Acuticoccus sediminis: one gene and its partner. The protein of the gene in region 2 interacts with the protein of the main gene of each other region in a pairwise test. Links are inferred from orthologs where the notes say so. Each region holds a gene or a part of one and is shown on either strand. Other genes may lie near its edges.

Region 1 (7,733 bases), on a different replicon or contig from region 2:
GGCTTTGAACGGGGGCTCCCAAGGGAACTGGCGGAACTATCACGCCGGATGAGGTATGGTCCGTGGATGCATCCAGGCAATATCCGACATCAGAGCCGCTCACGACTGTGCACACAGTGCGCAAAAGTCGACCGATACGATTGAGGGGTCGGCGGCCATGAGCTAGCCTTGGCTGACGGTGGGCGGGCCACGGTACGGGTGGCGCGCTCCATGCGGGGGTGGCCATGGCGCATTCGCTCGTGTTCCGTCGTGCCGACAAGATGCTGGGCGAGGCCCTGGCGGAAGCAGGACGGCCACGCGGAAGCGGCGGGGGCCTCACCCGCCGCCGCATGCTCCAGTCCATGGCCGCCGCGTCGGTGGTCGCCGGCAACGCGCCGGTGGCCCTCGCCGGTGCCGGAGGGGCGACGGTCGCCATCATCGGCGGCGGACTCGCCGGGCTCAGCGCCGCGTGGCACCTCCTCAACGCGGGCCACGAGCCGGTCGTCTACGAGGCGTCCGGCCGGGTCGGCGGGCGCGTCCGCTCCATGGTCGGCCTCGTCGCCGACGGGATCATCACCGAGTTCGGCGGCCAGTACATCAGCTCCGACCATGCCGACATGATCGCCCTCGCGCGCGCGCTCGGTATCGGCCTCGTCAACGTGGACGCGAACGCGGCCGCCGTCGCCGCGCCGAAGACCGCGTACCACGTCGCAGGCGGGCGGATCGACGAAGCCGACCTCGCCCACGCCCTCACCCCACTCGCCCGGCAATTCGCCGAGGACGCGGCCCGGCTCGACGCCGACTGGGCCACCGTCGCGCCCGAGCTCGATGCGATGTCGGTCGCCGAGTATTTCTTCTGGAACAAGGACAAGCTGACGCGCGAGTCGCTCGGCCTGATGGCCGCGCTGGTCCGTGCGGAGTACGGCGTCGAGACCGGAGAGGCGTCGGTGTTGGGGCTGATCTCTGCGCTCCCGTCCGTCGCCGGCGACAGCGTCGACCTGACGTCCGGCCGCGACGGGATGTTCATGGTGGAGGGCGGTAGCGAGAGGATCGTGACCGCCCTCGCCGGGCGGCTCGACGGTCGGATCGAGCGCGGCAAGCGCGCCTCGCTGATCGAGCCGGACGGCAAGGGCCATCGCATCACCTTCACCGACGGCAGCAGCGTCGGCGCCGACGCCACGGTGCTCGCGGTCCCGTTCCCGGCGATCGGCGGCATGCGCGTCCGCGTCCCCGTCCCGCCGCTGATGCCGAACTTCGCCGCCGAGGTCCGCCTCGGCCGCAACGAGAAGGTCTTCGCCGGGTTCGACAGCCGCCCCTGGCAGCGCGAGGACGGCTTCGCCCTCGACCTGTGGAGCGACATCGCCGCCTCGGTCATCTGGGACGACGGCGTGCGCCAGCCGGAGAAGACCAACAGCGGCGTCACCTTCCTCGTCGGTGGCGCGCAGACCGAGGACATCCACCGCTACGGCCCCGAGGCCTTCGTGGCGGACGCCCTCACCGCTCTCGGCCGTGACTTTCCCGGCCTGCCGGAGGCCTACACAGGCCTCGCCGGCAACACCGGGTGGGTGCGCACCCCCTGGCTCGGCGGGAGCTACACCAATCTCGGCCCAGGGCAGAAGACACGTTTTGCGTCCTGCTTCTGGACCGAGACCGCGGACGCGGCCGTCGCGAACCCCGTAGCGCGGGACCGCCTGGCCTTCGCCGGCGAGCAGTATTCCGCAGCCTACTACGGCTACATGAACGGCGGCGCCCAGACCGGGCGCCTCGCCGCGCAGGCCCTCGTCGCGGCCCTCGCGGCGTAGCGCCAGGCCGGCCCTTTCGAGCCTCGCCCCGCGGCTAGGCTCCGGCGGCGGCTTACCAGTAGGGGTAGCCGCAGCGATTGACGACGCGAACGCGCTTGCCGTAGCGCGTCCGCTCGACGACGCGGACCCGGCAGCCGTTGCGGCTCACGTAGCGTGTCGTGCTGCCGTAGGCGCGGTGCCGCGGGTAGTAGGCCGGCGCGTAGCGGTGCGGCGGGCGCTTGTAGTAGCCGTGGTGGCCACCCTTGCCGCGATGGTGGCTCTTGCCGTGATGGCCGCCGTGCTTGTTGCCGTGCTTGTTGTAGTGCACGGCCGTCACGCCGCCCTCGATGGTCGCTGTGCGGGCCTGGGAGGGGCCGGGCGCGGCCGACGCGGCGGCGATCGGCAGGACGGCCAGCACGGCGGCGGTCAATGCGGTTCGAATGATCGTCATGGTCAGGTCCTCCATTGCTGATGGGAGGACATTCGCAGGCGGCGGCTGAAGCGGTGCTGAGCCGGCCGTTCACCTCCACGTCAGGTTGGCGGCCGCCCCGACCGGCGCCGGCCCCACCCCCGGAAACCCTCGGAAATGCCTGCGGGCCGCCCGCGACGCGCCGCGCTAGGAGCGGCGGTCGGCGACGAAGCGGCTCGCCTCCCTCAGGACCGACGCGCGGTCGCCGAAGGGAGCCAGCGTGTCGGCCGCGGCGGCGACGATCTCGGCGAGGCGGGCGCGCGCCGCGGCCGGACCGATGAGGCCGACGAGCGTCGCCTTGTCCGCCCCGGCGTCCTTGCCGACGCGCTTGCCGGTCTCCTCGGCGGTGCCCTCGACGTCGAGGAGGTCGTCGGCGAGCTGGAAAGCCTCGCCCAGCAGATCACCGTACCGCACCAGGGCGGCGCGCGCCCCGGCGTCGGCCCGGCCCAGCACCGCGCCCGCCTCGCACGCACCGGCGATCAGCCTGCCCGTCTTCATCGCCTGCATCAGCCGGATCCCCTCCGCGTCGAGGCCGATGGCGTTGAGGTCGCGGTACTGCCCGCCGACCATCCCCGCGTTGCCGGACGCGCGCGCCAGGAGGTGGGCGAGCGGGCCCGCGACGTCGGACGGGACCGGGTCGCCGGTGATCAGCTCGAACGCCAGCGCCTGGAGGCCGTCGCCGACCAGGATCGCCGTCGCCTCGTCGTACGCCTTGTGGACGGTCGGCTGACCGCGCCTTAGGTCATCGTCGTCCATGGCCGGCAGGTCGTCATGGACGAGGCTGTAGGAATGGAGGCACTCGAAGGCGGCGGCAACGGCGGCGGCAGCATCGGCCGGGGCGTCGAACAGCGCGGCGGATTCGATCACGAGGAAGGGTCGGAAGCGCTTGCCACCGGCGAGGGTCGCATAGCGGGTCGCATTCAGAAGACGGTCCGGGACGGCGGGGGATGGCTGCAAGGCCTGATCCATGACCCGGTTCGTCGCCTCGGCAGCCGCGGCCAGCCGTGCGGCGAAATCCATTCGTTCCTCCCTCATCGTCGGACTTGCATGATAGGGAACTGCCGAGGCGCTCGCCAGTTCGTGACGCTGGATATGGACCGACGAGAGGAGACCGCATGGGAGCCATTCTGAAGGCGCTCGGCGCCGCGGTGGCGACCGTGGTGATGATCCCGTTGGTCCTGACGGTGGTCTACGCCTACATGGACCCGCCCTCCCTCGCGATCATGCGTCGTCAGGACGCGGGAGACACCGTCCACCAGGAGTGGATCCCGCTCGACGAGATGTCGCCGGACCTCGTGCGCGGCGTGATCATGGCGGAGGACGCGCGCTTCTGCCTGCACTGGGGGCTCGACCTCCGGCAGATGCGCCTCGTCGTCGAGGAGGCGATGTCCGGCGAGGCGCCGCGCGGGGCGAGCACGATCACCATGCAGGTGGTCAAGAACCTCTTCCTGTGGCCGGAGCGGAGCTATCTGCGCAAGGCGGTCGAGGTGCCGCTGGCGCTCTGGATGGACCTCGTCCTGTCGAAGAAGCGGATCCTCGAGATCTACCTCAACACGGCGCAGTTCAGCGGTTCGGCCTACGGGGTGGAGGCGGCGGCGCAGCAGGCGTTCGACAGGAGCGCCGGCGACCTCACGCGCGAGCAGGCGCTGGCGCTGGCGACCGTCCTGCCCGCTCCGTCAGCCCGGAAGGCCGCGCGTCCGTCGAGAAGACAGCGCGCGGTGATCGCTCATGTCGAAAGAGAGCTTGACCGCGCGCCGTGGGTCTTTACATGTCTCTCCGCGCCCTTTCGCTCGTGAGCGGTTGCGTCCGCGCGCGCGAGCCTGTATTGGCTCCGCTTCCGGCGGTTTACCCGCCTCCCGACATTCTTGAGACGTTCCGCGCGGCGAAGGCGCGGTTTATGGAGTTTCGACCATGGCTGTGCCGAAGCGCAAGACCACCCGCATGAAGCGTGGCTTCCGCCGCTCTGCCGACGCCCTGAAGGCGCCGTCCTATATCGAGGACAAGGACTCGGGCGAGCTGCGTCGGCCGCACCACATCGATCTGAAGACCGGCCGCTACCGGGGCCGCCAGATCCTGGTGCAGAAGAGCGACGACTAAGCGGCCCTCGATCGGGGGAGGACGCCGGCCGGCGTGATCACATCGGCCGGTTCATGGAACCGATCGCGCCTTGCAAGGCTTGATCATTCGGTAACGCTCGACCAAACGAGCGTATGAAATGATCGCAAGGCAGTTCCAATGGGCCTCTTCCCGTTCACTCTCATTCCGCTACTGCTCTACGTTTTTGCGGGATTGTTCCTGTATCAGGAGCCGCTTGTGGCGCCGAACGCAGGGGATCCGAACGTCATCCCGTTCTGGAGCAACACCGTCGTCGACGTTACGCTGGTCTCAGGCCAGGAGTGGACGCTGAGCTACAGCGACCTCCTGGTGGCGTTCGCCATCGTGCTGCTGCTGTTCAGCATCCTGCGCACGGCGAGCAAGAGCCGCATGACCGTGCTCGGCAACATGGTGATGGTGCTCGTCCTTTGCGTGTACATCATCATGTTCCTGTCGGTGGAATTTGCCGGAACGTCGACCTTCTTCCTGCTGACGATGGTCGCGCTCGTCGACACGCTGTCGACCGTGTCCGTCTCGCTGGTCGCCTCGCACAGCAAGGTCGAGGCCGTCCCGGACTGACGACCCACCCGCCCGATCGAACGGCCCCTCTCGGGGCCGAACGGCGCCGCATGGCCGGAGAGCACCCCGGCCGGCGGCGCTTTTCGTATGTGCCGACAGGCAGCGGCCCGCTACGTGGACCCGGCGGAACCCTCCCCGATCGGACTCCCCCCGAGTCGGCCCATCAAGGGGCGGGCGAAGGCGGTCCGGGGGGTAGGAACGGACACGCAGGAGCGGAGGGCGGGCCCCCTCCTTCACGACGGCTCAGTCGGTGGACTTGGCTTCCGCCGGCTTCGGATCGGCCGTCTCCAGCTCCTCCTCGGCGTCCATCTGCTCGGTGTAGGCGTGCTCGGAATAGGCCTGGACGGGATCGGCCTTCCGGGCCGGCTCGGCACCGTCCCCGTCGGCCGGCTTGGCGGCGGCAGGCTTCGTGGCGGTAGGCTTGGGCTCGGCCGAGGTGAGCGCCTCCATCCGCGCCTGGAGCGTGGCGAGCTCGGACCGGAGGGCGGCGACGCTCTCGGCCAGGTTCTCGGCCGGCGGCTGAGGCTGAGTCGGCGGCGCGGCCTGCGGTGCCTCGGTCGCGAAGGGCATGAACATGCGCATCGAGCGCTGGAACATGTCCATGTTGCGCCGCACCTGATCCTCGACGACGGAGAAGGCCTTTTCGCCCACCGCGTCGCTCCACTGCTGCCGCAGCTTCTCCTGCTCGCGCGCGAACGACGCGAGGGAATGCTCCAGATAGGTCGGCACGATGGTCTGCATGCGACCGTCGTAGAAGGTGATCAGTTGGCGCAAAAATGCAATTGGCAGCAAACCGCCCCCCTTGCTCTCGGCGTCGAAAATGATCTGGCCCAGCACGCCCCGGGTGATGTCCTCCCCCGTCTTGGCGTCCTGTACGACGAAATCCTCGCCGGACCGCACCATGTCGGCCAGGTCGTCCAGCGTGACGTACGCGCTTGACCCGGTGTGATACAGGCGCCGGTTGGCGTACTTCTTGATGACCGTCGAAGGCTTTTCGATTGTCATCTTTACCTCGTGGAAGAAGGGGTACATGTGGCGTCAGCCGTGCCCCACGCGACTGTGGGTGGCAAACCCCCGCATATTCGTTGATCCCGAGCAACTTAAGGGTAAACGCGGCGCTGCACCAGAGGGATTGCTGCGATTGCGAACTCGCCCCAATCCGGGGCATTGGTTGACAGCATCCGAATGCGGGTTCTTGAGTTCCCGCACAATTCAATAAGAGCGGCCGCCGCGGACATCGCGCGGCCGAGGAAGAGGAGACTCACATGGCCGAAAGCGTCGTGATCGCCAGCGCAGCCCGGACACCCGTGGGCGCGTTCAACGGGTCGTTCGCCACCGTTCCTGCCGCCACGCTGGGCGCCACCGCCATCGGCGGCGCACTCGAGCGGGCCGGCGTGTCTCCGGACGAGGTGGACGAGGTGATCCTCGGTCAGGTTCTCACCGCCGGTTGTGGCATGAACCCGGCGCGGCAGGCCGCGATGGCCGCCGGCGTCCCGAAAGAGAAGACCGCGTGGCTCCTGAACCAGGTGTGCGGCTCCGGCCTGCGCTCGGTCTGCCTCGGCATGCAGCAGATCCTCACCGGCGACGCCGACATCATCGTCGCCGGCGGCCAGGAGAACATGTCTCTCTCGCCGCATGCCGCGCACCTGCGCGCCGGCCACAAGATGGGCGACGTCTCCTTCATCGACACGATGATCAAGGACGGCCTCTGGGACGTCTTCAACGGTTACCACATGGGCGGCACCGCCGAGAACGTCGCGCGCGAGTGGCAGATCACCCGTGAGCAGCAGGACGCCTTCGCCGTCGCCTCGCAGAACAAGGCCGAGGCCGCACAGAAGGCCGGCAGGTTCAAGGACGAGATCATCCCCGTCACCGTGAAGGGCCGCAAGGGCGACACCGTCGTCGACGCCGACGAGTACATCCGCCACGGCGCCACCCTCGACAGCGTCGCCAAGCTGCGCCCGGCCTTCGAGAAGGACGGCACCGTCACCGCCGGCAACGCGTCGGGCATCAACGACGGCGCCTCGGCGATGGTGCTGATGAGCGAGTCCAACGCGGCCAAGCGCGGCATCACCCCGCTGGTGCGCATCGCCTCCTGGGCGACCGCCGGCGTCGACCCGAAGGTGATGGGCAGCGGCCCGATCCCGGCGTCGAAGAAGGCGCTGGAGAAGGCCGGCTGGTCGGTCGGCGACCTCGACCTCGTGGAGGCCAACGAGGCCTTCGCCGCGCAGGCCTGCGCCGTGAACAAGGACATGGGCTGGTCGGACGAGATCGTGAACGTCAACGGCGGCGCGATCGCCATCGGCCATCCGATCGGCGCCTCGGGCAACCGTGTCCTGACCACGCTGCTGTTCGAAATGAAGCGTCGCGGCGCGTCCAAGGGTCTTGCTACGCTGTGCATCGGCGGCGGCATGGGCGTCGCCCTGTGCGTGGAGAGCCTCAACTAACGAGGGCCGCCCGGCGGCCCCATCACGGAGCCCCGATGAGCTGGACACTCGACGAAACCGTCGCGACGCGCGCAGGCGCCGTCGCGGCGGGTCACAGCGGCGACGGACCGGACCTCGTGCTCGCGCACGGCTGGCCCTGGTCGTCCTTCTCCTGGCACCGGCTGATCCCGCTGCTGGAGCCCCACTTCCGCCTTCACTACTACGACATGCCCGGCTTCGGCCGCTCCGGGATGGACGCGGAGCAGGCCACCTCGCTCGACGTCCAGGGCGAGGTCTTCGCGGACATGCTGGACCACTGGGGCCTCGACCGCCCGCTCGTCCTCGCGCACGACTTCGGCGGTGCCGCCACCCTGCGCGCCCACCTGCTGCACGGTCGCGACTACG
Region 2 (4,658 bases):
CGGCCTCGATGTCCCAGCCAGCGACCGACAGCGCCGCGAGGACCGCGAGTGCGTTGTTGGCGACGTGCGGCGCGGGGTCCGACAGTTCGAAGTAGACGGTCTCGCCGAAGACGTCCGCGACGGCGTCGCCGCCCGCGTCCAGCGAGACCAGCGAGACGTCGCCGCCCTTGCCGAAGAGGACCACCTCGGCGCCGGCGGCGCGCGCGGCGGCCGCCATGCGCTCGGTGTGGTCGTTGTCGGCCGGGATGATCGCGACCCCGCCGTCCTCGAGGCCGGCGAAGATCTCGGCCTTGGCGTCGGCGATCGCCGCGACGCTGTCGAAGAACTCGAGGTGGACGGCGGCGACCTGGGTGATGATGGCGATCGTCGGCCGCACCATCCGGGTCAGCGGCGTGATCTCGCCGGCGTGGTTCATGCCGATCTCGAAGATCGCCGCGTCGACGTCCGCCGGCATCCGCGCAAGGGACAGCGGCACACCCCAGTGATTGTTGTAGGACGCGGCCGAGGCGTGCACCGGGCCGCCGCTCTCGAAGGCGAGGCGCAGCATCTCCTTGGTGCCGGTCTTGCCGACCGAGCCGGTGACGGCGACGACGGGCGTCCCGCCAGCGAGCCGGGCGCGTGCCGCGACGCCGACGCGACCGAGCGCCGCCAGCACGTCGTCGACGACGACCGCCCGCTCCGCCTCGCCGTGGGAGACGACGGCGGCGCAGGCACCTGCCTCCAGCGCTGCGGGGACGAACCTGTGGGCGTCCATCGACACGCCGACGATCGCGAAGAACGCGTCGCCCGGCTGCAGCGTGCGGGTGTCGATGGAGATGCCCGAAACGGGGGTGTCGCGCGGGACGCCGAGGAGGCGGCCCTGCGCGGCGTCGGCGAGTTCACCGAGGGTCCAGATCGCGGTCATAGGGCTGCGATCGCCGCCTTGACGGCTGAATGGTCGCTGAACGGGATGACCCGGTCACCGACGTACTGGCCCTCTTCGTGCCCCTTGCCCGCGACGACCAGCGCATCGCCCTCGCGCAGCATCGCGACGGCGGTGGCGATCGCCTCGCCGCGGTCGGCGATCTCGGTGGCATCCGGCGCCCCGGCGAGGACCGCCGCGCGGATCCGCGCGGGGTCCTCCGTCCGGGGATTGTCGTCGGTCACGATCACGACGTCGGCAATCGCCGCCGCCGCAGCGCCCATCAGGGGTCGCTTCCCGGGGTCACGGTCCCCGCCCGCCCCGACGACAATGACAAGCCGTCCCGGTACGTCAGATCTTAGCGCAGCCAGCGCCGCGGAGATGGCGTCAGGCTTGTGTGCGTAGTCGACGAAGACCGGCGCCCCGTGCGCGCGGCCGACGAGCTCGAGCCGCCCCGGCGCGCCCTTCAGCGACGCAAGCGCCGCGACAGCCTCGGCCGCCGGAACGCCGGAGACGATGGCGAGACCCGCCGCCACCAGTGCGTTGTCGATCTGGAAGTCGCCGATCAGCGGCAGGTCCACCTCGTGGCGTCCCTCGCCCTCGAGCACGAGACGCGCCCCGCCCGGGTGCCGCTCCGTTGAGACGAGCGTCAGCCCCGTCCCATGCCGGCCCACCGTGAATGCACCGGGCGCCGCCGCGAGGACGGCCCCGGCGCCCGGGGCGTCCGGGTTCACGACCGTCCGGGCCGCGTCGGGCTGCAGAGTCTCGAAGAGGCGCAGCTTGGCCTTCAGGTAGGCCTCGGGCGTCGCGTGATAGTCGAGGTGGTCGCGGCCGATGTTGGTGAATGCGGCGGCCGTCAGGCGCACGCCGTCGAGGCGGCGCTGGTCGATCCCGTGGCTCGACGCCTCGAGCGCGACGTGCGTCACGCCCGCCCCGGCGAGGTCGGCGAGCTCCTTCGCGAGCGCGACCGGGTCCGGCGTCGTGAGGCCGCCCGGAACGTCGACCGCGCCGCGGATCCCGATGGTGCCGATCGACACCGCCGTGTGTCCCGCCGCGGCGAAGATCTGGCGCGTGAACTCGGCGACCGACGTCTTGCCGGCCGTCCCCGTCACCGCGACGATCACCTCCGGCTGCGACCCGGCGAGGGCGGCGGCCATCAGCGCCAGGCGGCGGCGCGGGTCGGGGTCGCGCAGCACCGGGACAGCGACGTCGATCCCGGCATCCTCGGCGGCGAGGATCGCGACGGCTCCGGCGGCGACCGCGTCGGCGGCAAAGCGCGTGCCGTCGAACTTCGCGCCCTTCAGCGCGGCGAACAGCATCCCCGGCGCCACCTGGCGCGAGTCCGCCGTCACGCCGACGATGTCGAGCGACGGGTCGGCCCCCCTGAGATCCGGCGCGATGTCGCCGAGGCGCATCATCCTACTCCTGGTACGCGACCGTGATCGCCCGCTCGATGGCATCGTCACCCGGGAAGCGCGGCGCGACGTGCAGCATCGGGCCGACACGGGAGATGACGTTGGCCACCGTCGGCGCGGCGTTCCAGCCGGCGGTCGCATAGTGCTTGCCCGGCTCCGGCTTCGGCTCGTCGATCGTCACGAGGACCACATACTGCGGGTCGTCGATCGGGAACGCGGCGAGGAAGGAGTTGAGGCGCTTGTTCTTCGCGTAGCCGCCCTTCACCGCCTTCTCGGCCGTACCGGTCTTGCCGCCGACATTATACCCCGGAACGCGCGCGTTCTTGCCGGACCCTTCGACGCCGTTGAGGAGGAAGAGGTCGCGCATCTGCTTGGAGGCCTGCGGCGAGATCACCCGGCGGCCGATCTTCATCATCTCCGCCTCGGAGCGGGGGAAGAAGGTCGGCGGCGCGTAGATGCCGCCGTTGATCATCGCGGCGCCGGCGACGGCGGTGTGCATCGGCGTCACCGAGATGCCGTGGCCGAAGGAGACGGTCGCCTGGGTGATCCTGGGCCAGCTCGACGGCACCAGCGGCTGCGCCGCCTCCGGGAGTTCGGTGTCGATCCGGTCGAAGAAGCCGAAGGACTTCAGGTACTCCTTCTGGCGCTCGGCGCCGAGCGCCAGCGCGATGCGCGACGAACCGATGTTGGAGGAGTACTTGAAGACCTCGGAGGCCGTCAGCACGCGGTTCTCGCCGTGGAAGTCGCCGATCGCGTACTTGCCGATCTGCAGCTTGCCGCGGGCGTCGAGCAGGGAGTTCGGCGTGATCGTGCCGGAGTCGAGGCCCATGGCGAGGGTGAAGGTCTTGAAGACCGAGCCCATCTCGTAGACGCCCGCCATGGCGCGGTTCATGCGCACCTGCTCGAGCGCCTGCTCGGGCTGGTTCGGGTCGTAGTCCGGCAGCGACACCATGGAGACGACTTCCATGGTCTTCGCGTTGAGGATGATGCCGACCGCGGCGACCGCCTGGTAGCGCTCGATGGCACGCGAGAGCTCGTCGCGCACGGCGTGCTGCACGCGAAGGTCGACCGACAGGCGCACCGGCGCGAGGTCGCGCCCCTTGCGGGCGAGGCCCACCGACTGGAGCGCCGAGAGGCCGCCGGAGTCGATGGTCTTCTCGAGGCCCGCGATGCCGGCGTTGTCGATGTTGGTGTGGCCGACGATATGACCCACCGTCGAGCCGCCCGGATAGAAGCGGGTGGTCTCCGTCAGGAAGCCGATGCCGGGGATGCCGAGGTTGTGCACCGCCTCGCGCTTGCGGCCGGACACCTCGCGCTTCAGCCAGACGAAGCCGCGCTCGGTCGAGAGGTCCTTGCGCAGCTTCTCCGGGTCGAGCTCGGGCAGCTCCTGGGTGAGGAGATACACCGCCTCGTCGACGTCGGTGATGTTGCGCGGCTCGGCGTAGAGCGAGGCCGTGGCGAGGTCGGTCGCCAGAACCTCGCCGTTGCGGTCGACGATGTCCGGGCGCGCGGCCTGGACGTCATCCTGCGGCGAGGTGGCGTAGATCGAGGCGGCGACCGTCGGCGCGTTGGCAAGCGCGACGAGGCGGGCGCTGATGACGCCGAAGATCGCGACGCAGCCGGCGAGCAGCAGCGCGATGCGGCCGCGGCTTCCGTCGTTGCGAACCGATTTGCGCCTCATTTCTCGCCCTCCTTCCGATGTTGCCGAATGGCCGCGGCGACGTCGCGGACCGTTGCGATCTGGTGTCCGTCGATCGGCTGGAGACGCAGGACCGCGGCGTGCCGATCGACGAGGGCCTGCAACCGCTGCGGATTGTCGAGTGCGCCCCACTCGGCTCTAAGTTCGCTGATTCTTTGACGCTCCGCGGCAATCTTTCGATTGAGTTCACGGATTGCGAATGCGTCGCGCTCAGCCTCCTTTTTCATGACGAAGACGGCGGTGGCGCTGACGGTCGCAGTGGAGATCGCGAGGACCAGTGCGGCGAAGCGGATGGGACGCTTGATCATCAGATCCCTTTCAGCCGGACGTGGGGGACAAGGGCGGCGAGGTCGAGCGGCTGGGCCGGCGCGTCGGTGCGCGTAGCGGCCCTCAGCTTCGCCGAGCGGGCGCGCGGGTTCGCTGCCGCCTCCTCCTCGCTCGCGGCGAGCGCGCGCTTGGCGGAGGCGATGAAGGTCGCGGGCGGGGCGGAGACGACCGGCATGTGGCGCGAGCCGCCCGCCGCGCCCGAGCGCTCGGCGAGGAAGCGCTTCACGATGCGGTCCTCCAGCGAATGGAAGGCGACGACGACGAGCCGGCCGCCGGCGCGCAGGATCTGCTCGGCCGCGGCGAGACCGCGCGCGAG

What was found.
Region 1: the proteins of DLJ53_RS30825 (region 2) and DLJ53_RS25985 interact in binary tests that used the Escherichia coli proteins (3 or more experiments, as listed by UniProt). The link is inferred for Acuticoccus sediminis from one-to-one orthologs.

What each region holds. Positions count from the first base shown.
Region 1 is NZ_QHHQ01000007.1:31,910-39,642, reverse strand. What follows is about bases 2,288-5,184. They hold DLJ53_RS25985 (biosynthetic peptidoglycan transglycosylase), read left to right. Parts: upstream 2,288-3,344; coding sequence 3,345-4,025; downstream 4,026-5,184. Other genes in these bases: phaR (polyhydroxyalkanoate synthesis repressor PhaR), read right to left, coding at 5,146-5,184; DLJ53_RS25975 (hypothetical protein), read left to right, coding at 4,543-4,902; rpmF (50S ribosomal protein L32), read left to right, coding at 4,141-4,326; DLJ53_RS25990 (polyprenyl synthetase family protein), read right to left, coding at 2,377-3,249. In the rest of the region: DLJ53_RS26000 (flavin monoamine oxidase family protein), read left to right, coding at 225-1,781; DLJ53_RS25995 (hypothetical protein), read right to left, coding at 1,834-2,211; more of phaR, read right to left, coding at 5,185-5,934; DLJ53_RS25965 (acetyl-CoA C-acetyltransferase), read left to right, coding at 6,168-7,349; DLJ53_RS25960 (alpha/beta fold hydrolase), read left to right, coding at 7,385-7,733. UniProt on the Escherichia coli protein: Peptidoglycan polymerase that catalyzes glycan chain elongation from lipid-linked precursors. May play a role in peptidoglycan assembly during cell division in collaboration with other cell division proteins.
Region 2 is NZ_QHHQ01000010.1:138,082-142,739, forward strand. Bases 1,660-4,658 are described here. They hold DLJ53_RS30825 (peptidoglycan D,D-transpeptidase FtsI family protein), read right to left. Parts: upstream 3,998-4,658; coding sequence 2,321-3,997; downstream 1,660-2,320. Other genes in these bases: DLJ53_RS30820 (UDP-N-acetylmuramoyl-L-alanyl-D-glutamate--2,6-diaminopimelate ligase), read right to left, coding at 1,660-2,316; ftsL (cell division protein FtsL), read right to left, coding at 3,994-4,323; rsmH (16S rRNA (cytosine(1402)-N(4))-methyltransferase RsmH), read right to left, coding at 4,323-4,658. Also shown: DLJ53_RS30815 (UDP-N-acetylmuramoyl-tripeptide--D-alanyl-D-alanine ligase), read right to left, coding at 1-904; more of DLJ53_RS30820, read right to left, coding at 901-1,659. UniProt on the Escherichia coli protein: Essential cell division protein that catalyzes cross-linking of the peptidoglycan cell wall at the division septum. Required for localization of FtsN.